DNA from 3 places in the Ruegeria sp. G10 genome. Region 1 is predicted to be linked to each of the others. Evidence: riboswitches for the same ligand, from Rfam matches in the RefSeq annotation. Region 1 holds a riboswitch; each other region holds the start of a gene.
The links. A riboswitch is a leader RNA that binds a small molecule or an ion and turns the genes downstream of it on or off. The one in region 1 is predicted to bind cobalamin.

Region 1 (5,563 bases):
GCGCACTAACACAAAGTCGTTTGTCGCCAAGTTAGAGGGGCGGCAGACCGCAATGCGCGCCGCCCGTTCCATGTCAGACCTCGACTTCGACCTTGCCGATGGGGTTTGAACAACAGGCCAGAATGTAACCTGCCTCGATATCGTCTTCCGAAATACCGCCATTGTGAACCATGTGCACCTCGCCCGCGGTCTTTCTGACTTTGCAGGTGCCGCACACCCCGAAGGTACAGCCCGACGGTATGTTCAGCCCGACCGAGCGCGCGGCGACCAGAACGGTGTCCGTTTCGGCCACTTTGGCCGTCACGCCCGAGGCGGCGAACACGATTTCGGCACTGCTGTCGTCGTCGGGGACAACATCATCCAGCGCAGGCTGATCGGCCTCGGTCTCGATCGGGGCACCAAAGCTTTCCTGATGATAGTTGTCCATGTCGAAACCCAGACCCACCAGCGCGTCACGCACGGCCTGCATGAAAGGTTCCGGGCCGCAGCAATAGACTTCGCGCTCAAGATAATCGGGGGCCATCAAGCCCAGCATCAGCTGATTGAACTGGCCTTGATACCCGGTCCAGGGGCGGTATTCGTCCGCTTCTTCGACGACGAATTTCAGATCCAGACCGTGGGTTCGGCTGGCCATCTGCTCCAACCGCTGGCGAAAGATGATCTCGGACGGGCGCTTGGCGCAGTTGATGAACACAACGTCCAGATCGCGCCCTTCATCCCACATGCAAGTCGTCATCGACATCATCGGCGTGATACCCGATCCGGCCGAGATGAACAGAAACTTGCGCGCCGTGCTTTGGGCATTGGTGAACAGACCCGCAGGCCCGATCGCGCGCAGCCGCATCCCCGGCTGCAGATTGTCCAGCATCCAGCGCGTGCCGATACTGTCGGGCTGCGCCTTCGCCGTGATGGTGATCGATCGGGGCCGCGATGGCGAGGACGAGATCGTGTAGGTCCGATGCACGACACCGCCCGGTTGACCCGGAGCGGGAATCTCAAGCGTCAGAAACTGGCCGGGTTGATAAGCGAACATCGCGCCCGAGGGGGCCCGAAAGGTAAAGCTGGCTGTGTTCGGCATTTCGGGTACCACCGAGACGCATTCCAGCGTCTCATCATCCTGCCAGAGCGTGGCCATTGGGCTAAGATCATTCATGGCGTCACTCCGCAGCGATGGTTTCGGGGCTCAGACGTGCTGACAGGGTCCTGCAGTACCAGTCGGTGAACTGCAGCACGCCCGATTCCTGGGTGTCCGAATACGGGCCAGGTACATAGGCCGGGCTGTTGATGCCCTGCTGATTGTCCTCGACCACGCGACGATCTTCATCATTGGTGGCGATCCAGACCTCGGTCAGGCGCTTGATGTCGTAATCCAGCCCTTCCACGGCATCTTTGTGAACCAGCCATTTTGTAGTGACCTCGGATTCGGTCGCGCTGACGGGGGTGACGCGGAAGACGATGGAATGATCCGGCAGGAAGTGATTCCACGTCGTCGGATAATGAAACTGTAGCAACGCTCCGGCATCGGCAAACGGAACCCGGCCCAGCCAGCGCCGCACAGCTGCCTTGCCATCCATGGTATAGCTTTCGGCCCCCTCTTTCAGCGGCATCCGCGCCACCCGAAACTGGCCATCGGTGCTCAGATGAAAGTTCGACGGCACCCCGGCGGCCTCGCACCGGTCGAAATGTGCCTGCAGATGTGCAGGCGTTTCACCGCCTTCGCCGATGCCGGTCACGCTGGGATCGTCAGGATAAGTGCGGCAAAGCGCAGGATGATTACCACCGCAGTGATAACATTCTCGGTTGTTCTCCCAGACCAGCTTCCAGTTCCCATTCTCGATGATCGAGCTTTCATAGGCCACCTTGGCGTTGCCAAGATCATGCGGTTCAAGATAGGGCCGCGCCACATCGGCAAAGGCGTCGAAATCAGGCGCGTCCTCCGCCAGGCAGATGTAAACAAGCCCCGCCAACTCACGGCAATGCACGGTCTTCAGGCCGTGCTGCTTGGGGTCGAAATCAGGCCCCATATCGCGCGCCCACAGAAGCGATCCGTCCAGTTCATAGGTCCATTGGTGATACGGGCAGACCAGCTTGGGCGCGTTCCCCTTTGCGGCCTTGCAGATGATCGAGCCCCGATGCCGGCAGGTGTTGTGAAATGCACGAATCTGGTTGTCTGTGCCGCGCACGATGATCACGCGATATGCACCGATGGTATACGTGACGTAATCACCCGACTTCACCAATTCGCAGGCCGGTATGGCAAACAGCCATTCGCGATAGTGGATGGCTTCCAGATCAGCCTGAAAAATAGCGGGATCGGTATAGAATGGCTGCTCAAGCGCATAGGCCGGGTTCCGGCGCGCCAACAGGCTTTGAATACTGCTCACTTATGGCTCTCCTGCCGCACGCCGCGGCACTGCTTGGGCAGATGGCAACAGGAGGCCCGCCCGGAAGCGTACGAGGATCACGCCCGGCAACAGCGCCCCCACCGCCACCCGCGGTTTGACATATCCACGAGGCTGGTTTCCGGACTTCGAAGGGGCTCGCGCCCGGTTTCGGCACCTTCCCGGGATCCTCGTCCCAGTGGTTGATCGCCGAACCCGACCTTCGTTACCGTTGCGGGGGCAGTGCCGGATTTGCACCGGCTTCCCAATTCTCCGCTGTCCGAGAATCAAACAGCGGCACCTCGTAGCGGCAAGATAATTTTACACCGCATGACCGCTGAAAGGCTTGCGACATTTCCCGTTCCAAAACAGACACCGGCCTGAATTCGCTGCCGCAAGAGCGAGGCTGTCCTCGGTATTGTTTTTGTTCTTCAATGGGTCAGATGGTCATCATGCAACCGCAAAAACCCTGCGCTTTAATCGGGGCCGCGCGAGGCCAACCTTATCTCTCGGCGGCGGAACCAACACTGCGCCTTTCGAATGGTGCCGCTTAGCGGCGGGATCAATCATCAGAAGCACCGTCTTATCAGTGGACGAAATCGCATCGACACATTTAGCGGCGATCACCCTGTTGACGACCCCCGGCAGGTCGCCTAAACGAGAACTCAAGGGCCCTTCTGGTGGAACGGTAGACACGAAGCATTCAAAATGCTTTGCCTCACGGCGTCCCGGTTCGAATCCGGGGAAGGGCACCATTCATCTCCACGACAACACGCATCGTTTCCACAAACTGGTCTGTCGCGTAACACTGCGGCTTTGCCCATCACCCCGTTTGCCCGAAATGCGCCATACCGGGCGCATGCTCCCGGGCGCGCCGCAAACACCGCGTGGGTGTGATCATGCGGCGGTATCAAGTGAAAAACCGCTATCGCGCGAAATGAGGCGACCACAGAGGTTGACCCCTCGACATGCGCATGGTTTGGCTTGGCGCAACACTTGCCGGGATATTTGTATCATATGTTGCGATCACTTTATGACTGGACCATTCGTCTGGCCGAGCACCCCCATGCGCTTTGGGCGCTGGCCGTTGTTGCCTTTATTGAAAGCTCATTTTTTCCGATCCCGCCCGATGTTCTGATGATCCCGATGATCCTTGCACGACCATCGCGGGCGTGGCTGATCGCATCCGTCGCGCTGGTGGCCTCGGTCTTGGGTGGGATTTTGGGCTATGCAATCGGCGCGTTTTTCTACGAGAGCCTTGGCCAACCCGTATTGGAAGCAATGGGCAAAGCGCATGCGATGGAAGAATTCAACACGCGCTTTAATGACTTCGGCTTTTGGGCCGTGCTTGCGGCCGGCGTTACGCCATTTCCCTACAAAGTCATCACAATCATGTCCGGATGGACCGGGATGCCGCTGGGTACCTTCATTGCAACATCAATCCTGGCCCGCGCGCTGCGGTTCTTCTTGGTCGCCGGGCTGCTTTGGAAATTTGGCGAACCGATCCGGGACTTCATCGAAAAACGTCTGGGCCTGATGTTCACCCTGTTCATCATCCTGCTATTTGGCGGGTTTCTGGTGGTGAGATACCTATGACACGAAACGCCCTGATCTTACTGGCAGCTTCCGGGTCGGCCGCCCTGCTTTTGGGGGCCTGGGCATTTCAGTATCTCGGCGGGCTGGCACCTTGCACAATGTGCATCTGGCAACGCTATCCGCATGGCGCGGCGGTGATCCTGGGCGTATTGGCGCTGGCGTGGCCCGGGGCCCGCGCCCTGCCCTTGCTCGGGGCGCTTGCTGCGGCGACCACCGCCGGGATCGGCTTTTTTCATGCGGGCGTCGAAAAAGGCTGGTGGGAGGGGCCCACGACCTGCACATCCGGCCCCATCGGCGGGCTGAGCGCTGAAGAATTGCTGGATCAGATCATGTCCGCCCCGCTGGTGCGTTGTGACGATATCGCGTGGGAAATGCTGGGGGTGTCCATGGCTGGCTGGAATGGCGTGCTCTCAAGCGTATTGGTTCTGATCTGGCTCGCCGCATGGCGGGCGCGCTAGGCGCTATTGCTGATCCAGTTCCGCGTCCCAGTACAAGAAATCGATCCAGCTTTCGTGCAGATGATTGGGCGGGAATTTGCGGCCAATGTTACGCAATGCCTCGGCATCGGGCTGACGCGGTGGCTTGTTCAGCGACATTCTGGCCTGACGCAAGGATTTCGATCCCTTGCGCAGGTTACACGGGCTGCAAGCCGCAACCACATTCTGCCAGCTTGTAACCCCGCCTGCCGCGCGCGGCACCACATGGTCAAAGGTCAGATTTTCGCGACTGCCGCAGTACTGACATTTGAATTCGTCCCGCAAAAATAAATTAAAGCGCGTGAAGGCCACGCGCTTTCTGGGTTTTACATAGTCTTTCAGAACAACGACCGAGGGTATTCGGATCTCGGTACTGGGGCTTCGGACAACTTCGTCGTATTCGGCAACGATATCGACCCTGTCCAGCCAAGCCGCCTTTATTGCCTCCTGCCAGGGCCACAAGGACAAGGGATAATAGGACAACGGCCGGTAATCGGCGTTCAAAACCAATGCCGGATGATGCTTGAGCGCACCGGTTTCCCTGACAAATTCGGTCCTGAAGTCTCCGTCCATATTGAATCGCTCCTCGCTCTGCTCTGCCCGTTTGTGACATCAGAGCGGGGAACACCCGCCCCGGCCTTACGCTGACTATATCTCGTGTTAAATCTCTGACAAGTGCCGAGTTCACACAACATCTCGGGTATTCGTTATGCCGAATCCGTAACAGATAAGTGACACTTATCCACAGGTTGCGCTGATGTGGCGCGGACGCTATGGCGGGGCATGTCCTGGTTCATTCGTTTCAACAAACCCTATGACGTGCTGCCGCAGTTCACGGACCGCGCCAATGCGGACTCGCCCCGCAGCACGCTGTCGGATTTCATCGACCTGCCCGGCGTTTATCCTGCGGGTCGTCTGGATCGCGACAGCGAGGGGCTGATGCTATTGACCGATCAGGGGCGTCTGCAGGCGCAGATATCCGACCCCAGGCACAAAATGACCAAGACCTACTGGGTACAGGTCGAAGGGCTTCCCGATGCGGCGGCGCTGACTGCGCTGCGCCAGGGCGTCGAACTGAAAGACGGCCTGACCCGGCCCGCCAAGGCGCGC
Region 2 (5,563 bases), on a different contig from region 1:
ATCCAGCAGCGATTCCAGCCGCACCATCCTGTCCGGCGTGCCGCTATCCTTCATCGGGGGCGGAATATGGCCCAGAGTGACGGCCCCGATGCGGCGCTTGGCCTGAGCGGCCTCGCCGGGGTCGTTGACGATGAAAGGGTAGATCACCGGTAGGTCGCGGATCAGAGCCTCGGGCCAGCAATCGGCAGATAGGGCGACCGACTTTCCCGGTAGCCATTCCAGAGTGCCATGGGCGCCGATATGGATCAGCGCATCCGCGCCAAGGTTTATGCGCAGCCACAAATAGAAGGCGACATAGCTATGTCGCGGGGTGCGGCTGAGGTCATGGTAGTCATCATCGCGCAGCTCGGGTGTACCGCGTTCCGGCTGCAACGCGACCAGAGCCTTGCCGCGGTATAAGGCAGTGAAGTGGAAGGCGCCATCGGTGCAGGCGGGGTCGTCTTCGGGTTTGCCCCAAACGGTTTGCAGGTCTGTGCGTAACTGTTCGGGCAGGTCCGCCAGCGCCGTTTGATACTCCGAAAGGGACCACGAGAGCCGGGCATCCAGCAGCGTTTCCGCAATCGGTTCGGCGGGCGCTGTATCATATCCTTCGCCTTGCAGGTCGGACAGCATCGCCTCGGCTGAGGCCAGTGCGTCCAGACCCACCGCATGAGCCATCTGCCAGTCTTTGCCGGGATAGGTGGACAGTACCAGCGCCGGAACCTGATCTGCTTTGGGGCTGTCCACCAGATTCAGCCAGCCGGTGACGCGGTCGATGATCGCCTCGATCCGTTCGGGTTCGGCCCGGTGGGCAAAGCGGGAATATTCCAGATGCGGGTCGCGTTTGCCGGGTTCCTTGAAGGACGCAATGCCTGCCGAAATCCGCCCGTCCACCTCGGGCAGCACCACATGCATGGCAAGGTCGGCGGGGGACAGGCCGCGTTCCGCCTCGGCCCAGGCTTTGCGGCGCGAAGTGGCAAGGGCGACCTGGAACACCGGTACATTGGCAGCGTCCAGAGGGGATGTGCCCGACGCGCCTTTCCCCGAAAAGGAGGTTGCGTTGATGATCGCCGAGGGGGTCAGCGCCACGACCTGTTCGCGTAGCCAATCGGCGGCTGCGGGCGCTTTCAACGAGGGGGCGAACAGGCCCAAGGCCTCATACCCCCGCGCGCGCAGGCTGCGGATCAAGGCTGCGACCGGAGCGGTGTCGGCAGAGGTCAGATAGGCGCGGTAGAACGTCACGAGGATGCGTTTGGCATCGCCGGAGAACGCTGTGTCCACCGGGATCACACCGCGATCCGGGCACCAGGCGCCGCATTCGGGGATCGTTTTGGCCCCCATTACCGGCCCGGCATAGAGACCCGCCGCCAGCGCCATTTGCGCCAAGGCGGCCTGTGCCGCTACCTCTCCGCCCGTATCGCAGAGATGTGCCAGCCGTCGCAGGGTTGAGACGGGCAGGGTAGAATAGTCATCCAACCGCGTATCCTCACGCCCGTCGGCGGGCAGAACGGCCACAGCAATTCCTTTGGCCTGCGCAAGCGCCAGAACCTGCTGCAGCCCGTAGGCCCAATAGGGCACCCCGCCGATCAGGCGGATCAGGATGCCCCTGGCACCCTCCAACGTCTGCTCGACATAGGTATCCACCGAGAGGGGATGTTTCAGCGCCGTCAGATTGGCTAGCCGCAGGGTCGGCATCCGACCCTCGGGGCCGCCGCCACGATGCCAGCCTGCCGCGAAAGCGCCGAGGTCACTGTCCGAAAAGGACAGCACCACCAGATCCGCCGGGCTCTGGCCCAGATCGGTTGGGGTCTCGGTTTCCTCGAGCCCGTGGCTTTCGCGGAAGACGACGTGCATGGCTTACTCGGCGGCCTCGGTGACACCCACGAGGATGTCGCGGATTTCGGCTTCCTTGATGTCGTCATGCTCGGCAATGACCACAAGGCGCGAGCGGCGGTCTTCGCCGGGTTCCCACGGGCGGTCGTATTGATGACGCACACGCGCACCAACGGCCTGTACCAACAGGCGCATCGGTTTGCCCTGAACGGCGGCATAGCCTTTGACGCGCAGGATGTTCAGTTCCTTGGCCAGACGTTCGATCTTGGCAACCAGATCCAGCGGGTCAGACTGTTCCGGCAACTCGACGATGATGCTTTCGAAATCGTCATGCTCATGATCGTGGTGGCCGTCGTGATGCGAGGGACGTGCGTCCATGTCATCCTCGGCGGCGGCTTCAAGACCCAGCACGACGCGGACGTCAACGGCTCCCTCGGCGACCTCAACTACGGGCAGGGGACGCGGGGCTTCGGCGGCGATGATCTCTCGCGCTTTGGCGACACCTTCGGGACCGGCCAGATCGGGCTTGGTCAGCAGGATGATGTCGGCGCAGGAAATCTGATCTTCGAACACCTCGGACAGGGGCGTTTCATGGTCAATCGAGTCATCGGCCAAGCGCTGGGCGTCCACCGCCTCGACATTGGGCGCGAAACGACCGGCGGCCACGGCTTCGGCGTCGGCCAGAGCGATCACGCCATCGACGGTGATCTTGGACCGGATATCAGGCCAGTCGAACGCCTTCAGCAGCGGTTTGGGCAGGGCGAGGCCAGAGGTTTCGATCAGGATGTGATCGGGGCGCGGCTCCAGCGCCATCAGCGCCTCGATGGTCGGGATGAAATCATCGGCCACGGTGCAGCAGATGCAGCCATTGGCCAGCTCCATGATGTTTTCCGCTGGGCAATCGGGGATGGCGCAGGATTTCAGGATGTCGCCATCGACGCCAACATCGCCGAACTCGTTGACCACAACGGCCAGACGCTTGCCCTGCGGGTTCTGCATCAGGTGCCGCACCAGCGTCGTTTTGCCCGAACCCAGAAAGCCGGTGATCACGGTGACGGGGAGTTTCTCAAGATTGCTCATTTCAGGGCTCCAATCGGGGGAATGCGGGCCGCACAGTTTTTGCGGAAATGTTCGGGGCGTTCGCGCCACTTGACCAGACCGTCCTCGGTCTCAAGGTACTTGGTGGCGCCGTCAACGATCACGTCGACATGGTCGGTTTCGTTCAGGTGTTCGTACACGAAGGTCCAACGATCCGGTCCGCCACGCAGGACGATGGAACAACCCTCGTCACAGTTCGACAGGCATTCCACGGCTTTCAGGGTTATCCCTTCGGGTAGCTCCGCCTGTTCCAAAGCCTTGTGCAACAGGGTGCCGGGGCGTTGCGCATCATCTTCTACGGGCAGCCCGCGACGACAAGTGGTGCAAACCAGCAATTCGACCGGAGCGGTCTCGGTCATGTCTCTCATCCCCCCAAATCCTCATCGTGGGGGACGGGGTTTCATGCGGGTCCCTTGACCCGACACCGGAACACCCCGTCCGGTTTCATCTTCGGGTGTTGGCAGGTCTCCCGGCTTGCGGATGTCAGAGGAGGCCTCTGTCGGATGTCCCGCCTTCCCGGCATTCGCCAGTGGCTTGGGCACCCTCTCCGGTCACGGTCGCGGGGGCGGCTGCGTTTGACGGATGATCCGCTGACGCATTCCCTTTTCATCTGCTGTCGCAGACACCAACGAAAGGGACATGCGGCAGGGTTGCCCCGCTTGTCAAGCGCAACACGCTGATCCGTGATCACGCGGGTAAAAAGCGACCTGTCCGGGTCGCTGGGCGGCATGATCCGGTTGGGCCGACATGCTGGCATGGTTCGCAAGACGCGAACAGGAGGATGCGGCGGATGAAAGTAGGGTTTATCGGGTTGGGAAATGTGGGGGGCAAGCTCTCGGGATCGCTGCTGCGCAACGGAATCGATCTGACGGTGCATGATCTGAACCCGGATCTGGTGGGCGCGTTTGTCACGAAAGGGGCCAAGGCCGCTGAAAGCCCGGCCCAGCTAATGCGCGATTGCGATGCGGTGATCACCTGCCTGCCATCCCCCGCCGCCTCGGATGCCGTGATGCAGGAAATGCTGCCCGAGGTCACCCCCGGCAAAATCTGGATGGAGATGTCGACCACCGACGAAGCCGAGGTCAAACGCCTTGGCGCGATGGTGATCGAGCGGGGCGGGGCTGCGGTGGATTGCCCGGTTTCGGGCGGCTGCCATCGGGCTGCGACGGGCAATATCTCGATCTTCGCGGGATGCGACCGCGCGACGTTCGAGCGTATCCTGCCCTTCCTGACGACCATGGGGCGGCGCATCCTGCATACGGGCGAACTGGGCTCGGCGTCGGTGCTGAAAGTGCTGACCAATTATCTGGCCACCGCCAACCTGATCACCTGCGCCGAGGCTTTGGTGACCGCAAAGGCCGCCGGGATGGACCTTGGCACCACCTATGAGGCGATCAAGATTTCGTCGGGCACCTCCTTTGTGCATGAGACGGAAAGTCAGGTCATCCTGAACGGCTCGCGCGATATTTCGTTCACCATGGATCTGGTGAGAAAGGATATCGGCCTGTTTCAGGAGGTCGCCGACCGCGCCGGAGTGCCGCTTGAGATCAACCCGTTGATGATCAAGATTTTCGAAGACGGGATCGCGCGCTATGGCGAGCGCGAGCTGTCGCCGAATATCATCAAACGGCTTGAGGACGCGACGGGGCTTGAAATTCAGGCCCCAGGCTTCCCGCCCGAGATGCAGGACGATGAACCCGAAGAACCGGGCTATGAGGTCGTCCCCCAGAACCGCAGGGTATCATAGACACGTTTGCATCAGGCGCGACCGGTCTGCGGGCTGCAGCACGTGTTTCGGGTTGATTGCCGAGTGGTTTTTGTGCCTTTGTCTGGGCGAATTTGGGAAATACGGAGCGTCCAGTGAAAACCCGCACCCCGCACACCCATCGTGAGCTGGAGCTGCTTGATGTCCTCAGACGTCTTGGCGGCACGGCCCGGAACTCGGAACTGGCCAAGACGCTCGGCGTGTCCGAGGAGACAGTGCGGCGCACGATCAAGTCGCTGGCGTCTTCGGGGGCCGTCGAGCGGGTGCATGGTGGTGCCTATCTGGCAGGCACACAAGGCGATCCCAGCTTCTTCCACCGCATTGCGCAGCATTCCGAGGAAAAGCGATTGATTGCCGGGCATGTGGCGGGCCTGATCCGGGACGGTATGACCGTGTTTCTGGATGTCGGATCTACCACCGCCTATGTCGCCGAGGAGTTGCGTCAGTCGGGCAATCTCACCGTCGTGACCAACTCGATCGGGGTCGGGCAGACGCTGGCCGGAACCCCGGGCAACCGTGTGCACCTGCTGGGTGGCGAACTGCAAAGCGATGAGCGCGGCGCCTTCGGCCATGTCACGCATCGGCAGGTGCAGCGCTATGCCTTCGATGTGGCCGTGCTCAGCATCGATGCGATCTCGGCGCGGCGGGGGTTCCTGTACCACAGCTCGGTCGAGGCTGATCTGGCAAGCGTTGTGGCGGGGAATGCGGATCGGCTGCTGGTGGCGGCGGCGCATTTCAAGTTTGGTGAAACCGCGCCATACGTTGGTCCCGAACCGCGCATGATCGATCAGCTTGTCACCGATCAGGCACCCGGCGGAGACGTCGCCAACGCATTGAATCAATGGGGTATTGAGGTCCAGATCGCGGTTGCAAGCGGGGTGCAGGCCG
Region 3 (5,563 bases), on a different contig from region 1:
CAAGGCTGGACTCCAGACTTCATCCCCGCCGTTTTGCAGGAAGCAATCGACAATGCCTATTTCGACGCACTGATCCCGGTGGCTGGTTCAAAAGGTGTTGAATGGGCCAGAGCACTGGCCAGCAAAGAAGGTATCCTGACCGGTATTTCCGGGGGTTCCACCTTTGCCATCGCCATCGAGATTGCCGAACGGGCCGAACCCGGTGCGCATATTCTGTGCATGTTGCCCGATACCGGCGAACGATACCTGAGCACACCGTTGTTCGAAGGAATAGCCGAAGAAATGACCGAGGAAGAAATCGCAATCTCGAACTCGACCCCTGGCTATCAAATGTCCTGAGGCAAGCCTTGCTTGCGGGTATGTTCGCGGTCGGTGCGGCGTTTAAATCAGCCCGAAGAAGGATCGCTATACAGCCTGATGGACCTCGATAATGTTACCTTCAGGGTCGTGAAAAAAGATCTGATGCCATTCTTTGGCAAAGGCGGTCCCATAATCGGAATACGGAATTCCATTGGCTTCGAGCACAGTCTTGAAGGCTGCGATATCATCTGTCCGAAACGCGATATGGCCGCGCTCGACCGGGTTGATCGCTTCACCATGTTTAAAGGCCAGATCCAGATTCCGCTCGGCTAGGTGCATCTGCATCGCACCATCCGTGGCGAAACGAATTTTGCCATCATAACCCTTCTCATCCGTGGCCTCCGGGCGTGGAAAGTTCTCGATAGGAATGTTTTCCAGGCCCAGCACGTCTGTATAAAAACGATGCAATCGTTCGATATCGTCCGAGACATAGTTGATGTGATGGAATTCGAGTTTCATAGCAGTAGCTTCCACTTGACTTTCAGGGGAAAGAAACCCGATGAACCCTTCTCTGGCAACCCTCAGGCTGGCAAGTGTAGTAACACCGAAGCTTCATCATGCTGGCCAAGTCTGGATCACAGCATAGTGTAGAATTGCCGAAGGTTCAGGGCATCCGGTTCGCGCCGGAGATGTGGAATGGCAAATGCCGCCTGAGCCGTTGCGTCCCCTCTTGTTCCGGAACCCCGCCTATATGGCCTTGAACACAAGTTCGAACATCTGCGCGAATTGGGGTGCAATCAGTCCATCTTAGCGTGGCGGCGTCTCAATGCGTCGAACCGTGCGCATTGCCTGCTGGGCTGTTGCGGGCGTCTGGTCGCCGCACGACAGGTCTCAGGTGCTGAACCGTTTAACGCCGGGTGCGCGCGGTTCTGAATAGCAGCAGAAACACGAAAACCGATCCGATTGAGGTGGTGACAATGCCCACCGGCAATTCCTGTGGCGCCAGCAGCAATCTGCTGAGGATATCTGACCCTGTCAGCAAGGCTGCTCCCACGATCGCGGCAGTCGGCAGCAAATGGCGATGCAAGGGCCCGGCAATGCCGCGTGCGATATGGGGCACCATCAAGCCGACAAAACCGATCACCCCGGCGACCGAAACAAAAACAGCCGTCGCAAGCGCAGCAACGAAGAACATGCTGAATCGCAGACCCTGCACCGGGACACCCAGAGTGCTTGCTGTCAGATCTCCAGTCAGCAATGCATCAAGCCAACGGCTGCGATAAAGCGAATAGCTTAAGATCAAAAGCAGGCCCACACACACCAACGGGAAGGTTTCCCATCGGGCCAGGCCCAGCCCACCGAGCATCCAGAAGATCACCGAATGCGCGGCCCGGTTGTCGCCGGCAAAGATCAGGTAATTGGTGATGGCCGAAAACAGAAATGATACCGCAAGCCCCGCCAAGATCAGCTTTTCTGGTGCACTGGTTTTCAACCCATGCACCAGCGCCAAAACGATCCCCGAGGCGACAAGACCGCCGCAGAACGCGGCGAGCGGCAACGTCCAGAACCCCAGAATATCTCCGGTAACGGTGATTACGAATACCGCGCCTGCTGCCGCGCCCGAGGACAGACCAAACAGGAAGGGGTCGGCCAGATCGTTGCGCGTTGTCGTTTGCAGCACCACGCCAACTATCCCAAGCCCTGCACCAATCACTGCCGCAAACAAGGCGCGTGGCAGACGCAGGTCAAAGACAATGCGGTGCATCGGAGACATCTCGCCACCCACCAACCCGGTGCCAAGCAGCACAGCCTCGACCGTTTCGGAGACCGGAATCGAAGTCGTGCCATAGATGGTCGACACCAGCAAAAGGGCGGTCAGAACGACCGCCCCCAGCAACAGCGTGAGGCCCAATCGGCCCATATCAGTTGAGGCCTGGATGCATGGCCTCGGCCATTTTCGAAATTGCCGCGATATTAGCGGGTCCGGGGGTCAGCTCCTCATAGCGAAGACCAATCCAGCGCTGGTTCTTGACCGCGTCGGTTTGCGACATCACCGGATGTTCCTGCAGGAATTTGAAGGTATCCGCCGCGCCATTGCCGGTCTGATAGTCGAGCAGCACAAGGAATTCGGGGTTCGAAGCGGCAACCGTCTCCCACGAGGTACGACCCCAGCTCGTGTCCATGTCATGGGTGACATTCTGACCGCCTGCCGCCGCAATCATCGCGTCGGGGATCGCGAATTTACCCGCTGTAAACGGCGCATCCGCCGGACCATCCAGCAGGAAGACACGCGGCTTGGCCAGATCGGCAGTCTTGGCCTTGATCGCCGAGAGCTCATCTTTCCAGCCAGAAACCAGCGCCTCGGCTTTGTCTTCGACCTGCATGACCTTGCCAAGTCGCAGGACGTCGTCGAACAGCAGGTTCATGCTGGCTTCGGGGCGGTCTTTATCCAGATGCACGCAGCTTTCGGTCAGGATCATGGTCTTGATCCCGAACGGTTCCAGCGTGTCAGGCGTGACATCACCGCCGGGCTTCATGCCATAATACCAACCCGCGAAATACAAATCCGGCTCGACCGCCACAAGGGTCTCGACGGTCGGGTATTTCGGTGCCAGCTCGGGGATGTCGCCGCGTAATGTATCGAACTCAGGGCTTGTCTTGTACCAGCCGGTGATACCGGTCAGCCCGACGATCCTGTCCTGCAAACCCAGGGCGAAAGCCATGTCGGTCATGTTCATGTCATGCACAACCAGACGCTCGGGGGGCGCATCAAAGACCAGCGGTTCGCCGCAATTGTCGACGGTTATCCCTTGCGCGGCAGCGCCGCTTGCCATTGCGGTGATAAACACCGCGGGCCAGATTGGTTTCACGAATAATCTCCTGAGTTTAAGTGGGAACTGTTGTTCTTCGGATGTCCAGTACCGGAATGACGCGCCCTTCGTGGTGAAAACACAGATAGTCGACACCAAAGGTTTCGCGCACCCGCTCTCCGGTTAGCACCTCATCAACCGGGCCAAAGCCCGTCAGCCGCGTGGATTTCATCAACGCGACATGGGTCGCGAATTCGGGGATCATGACCAGATCATGCACGATCATGACCACCGTAATCCCCAGATCCGCAACCAGAGACAGCATGCGCCCTTTCGCATCGGGGTCCAGATGGTTCGTCGGCTCGTCCAGAAACAGAAGCGACGGGTTCTGGGCCAGCGCGCGCGCGATGTGAGCCCGCTGTCGCTCACCACCGGAAAGCTGCGCCATCCGCTTTTGCGCAAGAGGCGCGAGGCCAGTCAGATTCAGAATCCGGTCCAGCTCTTGCTGGTGCGCACGTGCCGAGCGGTCGGCAAGGATCGGTATCTGGCCCAGAGCCACGTAATCGCGAAGCGACAAACGCCCATCTGGCATCTCTTGCTGGCCGACCACGGCGATAACACGCGCGCGTTCGTTGGCTGAGAACTGCTTGAGGCTTCGCCCATTGATCAGAACATCGCCCAGAGACAGCCCTTCGGCACCGCAAAGCAGATTGAGCAAGGTGGTTTTACCCGCGCCGTTCGGGCCAGCAATCGCCAGAATCGAGCCTTCGGTCAGCTCAAAACTGACATTCTGCAGCAGCACATCGCCATTTAGCGCATAGTATTCGAGGTTCGAGGCAACAAGGAACGGCTGGGGTGTCATAGCGGTACCTGCTGACCAATCGGCGGCATCCGCGATAGGGTCTTAGCGGATAGTGCACCGGGCCGCTCGGTCGCTTTGGTCCAGCCATTCGCGCTTTGTTGGTACTGAAGGGCAAACTCGGCCAATGCGTCAATCTCGGCCGGGGTCTGGATATCACCAAACAGATATTGCGCCTTGCCTACAGCCTGAAAGCCCACAGTCGTCGGGTGCGCACACCCGGCCATGCAATCAACGCCGCGGATCGCAAAGCCCTCGGGCAAGCGGGGTGCAAGGGACTCTTGTATTGCCGACAAGGTCTGCGCGCCGGAACAGGTGGCGCAGATCAGCACAAAATGATCAGGAGTCTTCACACACGCGCCCTCTGCCTCTGCCCAGATGCATCGGGAAGGTGCCAAATATGTCAACACGTGTCAGACGTGCCATCAAAGCCTCCTTCCAGGACGCCCCGTCCCGGGTTGGTTGAACATCTGATGGCAGGTCTCCTGACTCGCGGGTCTCGGCTTGGCCATCCTTCCCGGCCGAAAAGGCCAGTGGTTGCTTGGCTTTGCTCGCCGCTTACAGTTGCGGGGGCAGTTACGGGTTTGACCGAAGCGGGCCGCACCGTATTCCCTTTTCATCCCGCGGCCATAGCCTTGGGAACCATCGCAGGACTCAGTGCCTTAGAACAATGGATGGGTCAATATGAAAGTTACCGGGCGTGAGCGGTCGAACGCGCACAATCCCCTTGCCCGCCCTTTCGTGTCCCAGCTGGATTGGATAAGAGGGATCAACCCCTGCATGATGCGCAGGACAGGGTTTCCATCCAATCAGGAGCCAGCCCATGCCCTTTTCCCGCCTCGCTCTGGCCGCAGCCATCGCCATCGCGTCACCCGTTCCGACCCTTGCGCAAGCTGCTGATGAGCGCGCCGCGCCCTTATCGCTCGAGTTGAATACGGTGCAGGAGGTGAACGGCGCCTGCCGTCTGACCTTTGTTGTGCACAATCAAACCGAAAGCGAAATCGAGAAAGCTGCGTTCGAAACCGTCATTTTCGACAAGTCCGGCGGCGTGGTCACGCTGTCGCTGTTTGACTTTCGCGACCTGCCGCGCGACCGACCGCGGGTGCGTCAGTTCAGCCTGCCTGATCTCGATTGCACCTCGATCGGTCGTGTCCTGATCAATGGCGCAAACAGCTGCGTTGTCAGCGGCTCGGAAAGCGATATCTGTGCAACAGAGTTGAACCTGACCAGCCGGATCGATGTGGAGCTCTTAGGATGAATGCACTTGAGGCCCTGCGCCAGATCGTAGCCCTCGGAGGGCCGGTTGTGGCCATTCTGATCGTCATGTCCGTGCTGGCGCTGGCTGTGACGCTTTACAAGCTGTGGCAATTCACGGTGACCGGTGTTGGGCGGCATCGCGTTCTCACGCAGGCGCTGAACGCATGGGATGCAGGTGATCATCAGACAGCCCGGGCCCGTCTAGCCAAAAGCCACAGCTATCTCGCCCCGTTGGTTGGCGCCGCCATGGATGCGCCGGACTTGCCCGGACTGGATGATCGCCTTGACGCCGAGGCCGGTCTGGCCTTGGCCGGGTTGGAGCGCGGCTTTCGGCTGC

Region 2: it holds a riboswitch for cobalamin, as region 1 does, so the genes downstream of both, ACR0KM_RS00985 (DUF1636 family protein) here and ACR0KM_RS15160 (aromatic ring-hydroxylating oxygenase subunit alpha) in region 1, are expected to answer to the same signal.
Region 3: it holds a riboswitch for cobalamin, as region 1 does, so the genes downstream of both, ACR0KM_RS04550 (DUF1636 family protein) here and ACR0KM_RS15160 (aromatic ring-hydroxylating oxygenase subunit alpha) in region 1, are expected to answer to the same signal.

What each region holds. Positions count from the first base shown of each region.
Region 1 covers NZ_JBQFOQ010000009.1:7,108-12,670, forward strand. Annotated here, with positions in the region: gene ACR0KM_RS15155 (FAD-binding oxidoreductase) at 74-1,153, opposite strand; gene ACR0KM_RS15160 (aromatic ring-hydroxylating oxygenase subunit alpha) at 1,158-2,384, opposite strand; cobalamin riboswitch at 2,498-2,701, opposite strand; tRNA gene ACR0KM_RS15165 (tRNA-Leu) at 3,053-3,136, shown strand; gene ACR0KM_RS15170 (YqaA family protein) at 3,399-3,977, shown strand; gene ACR0KM_RS15175 (disulfide bond formation protein B) at 3,974-4,435, shown strand; gene ACR0KM_RS15180 (HNH endonuclease) at 4,439-5,026, opposite strand; gene ACR0KM_RS15185 (pseudouridine synthase) at 5,237-5,563, shown strand, end outside.
Region 2 covers NZ_JBQFOQ010000001.1:204,895-210,457, reverse strand. Annotated here, with positions in the region: gene cobN (cobaltochelatase subunit CobN) at 1-1,833, opposite strand, end outside; gene cobW (cobalamin biosynthesis protein CobW) at 1,837-2,892, opposite strand; gene ACR0KM_RS00985 (DUF1636 family protein) at 2,889-3,269, opposite strand; cobalamin riboswitch at 3,353-3,555, opposite strand; gene ACR0KM_RS00980 (NAD(P)-dependent oxidoreductase) at 3,521-4,657, shown strand; gene ACR0KM_RS00975 (DeoR/GlpR family DNA-binding transcription regulator) at 4,771-5,563, shown strand, end outside.
Region 3 covers NZ_JBQFOQ010000002.1:165,758-171,320, forward strand. Annotated here, with positions in the region: gene ACR0KM_RS04525 (PLP-dependent cysteine synthase family protein) at 1-339, shown strand, start outside; gene ACR0KM_RS04530 (VOC family protein) at 406-819, opposite strand; gene ACR0KM_RS04535 (FecCD family ABC transporter permease) at 1,208-2,221, opposite strand; gene ACR0KM_RS04540 (ABC transporter substrate-binding protein) at 2,223-3,170, opposite strand; gene ACR0KM_RS04545 (ABC transporter ATP-binding protein) at 3,187-3,972, opposite strand; gene ACR0KM_RS04550 (DUF1636 family protein) at 3,969-4,322, opposite strand; cobalamin riboswitch at 4,428-4,631, opposite strand; gene ACR0KM_RS04555 (hypothetical protein) at 4,793-5,227, shown strand; gene ACR0KM_RS04560 (MotA/TolQ/ExbB proton channel family protein) at 5,224-5,563, shown strand, end outside.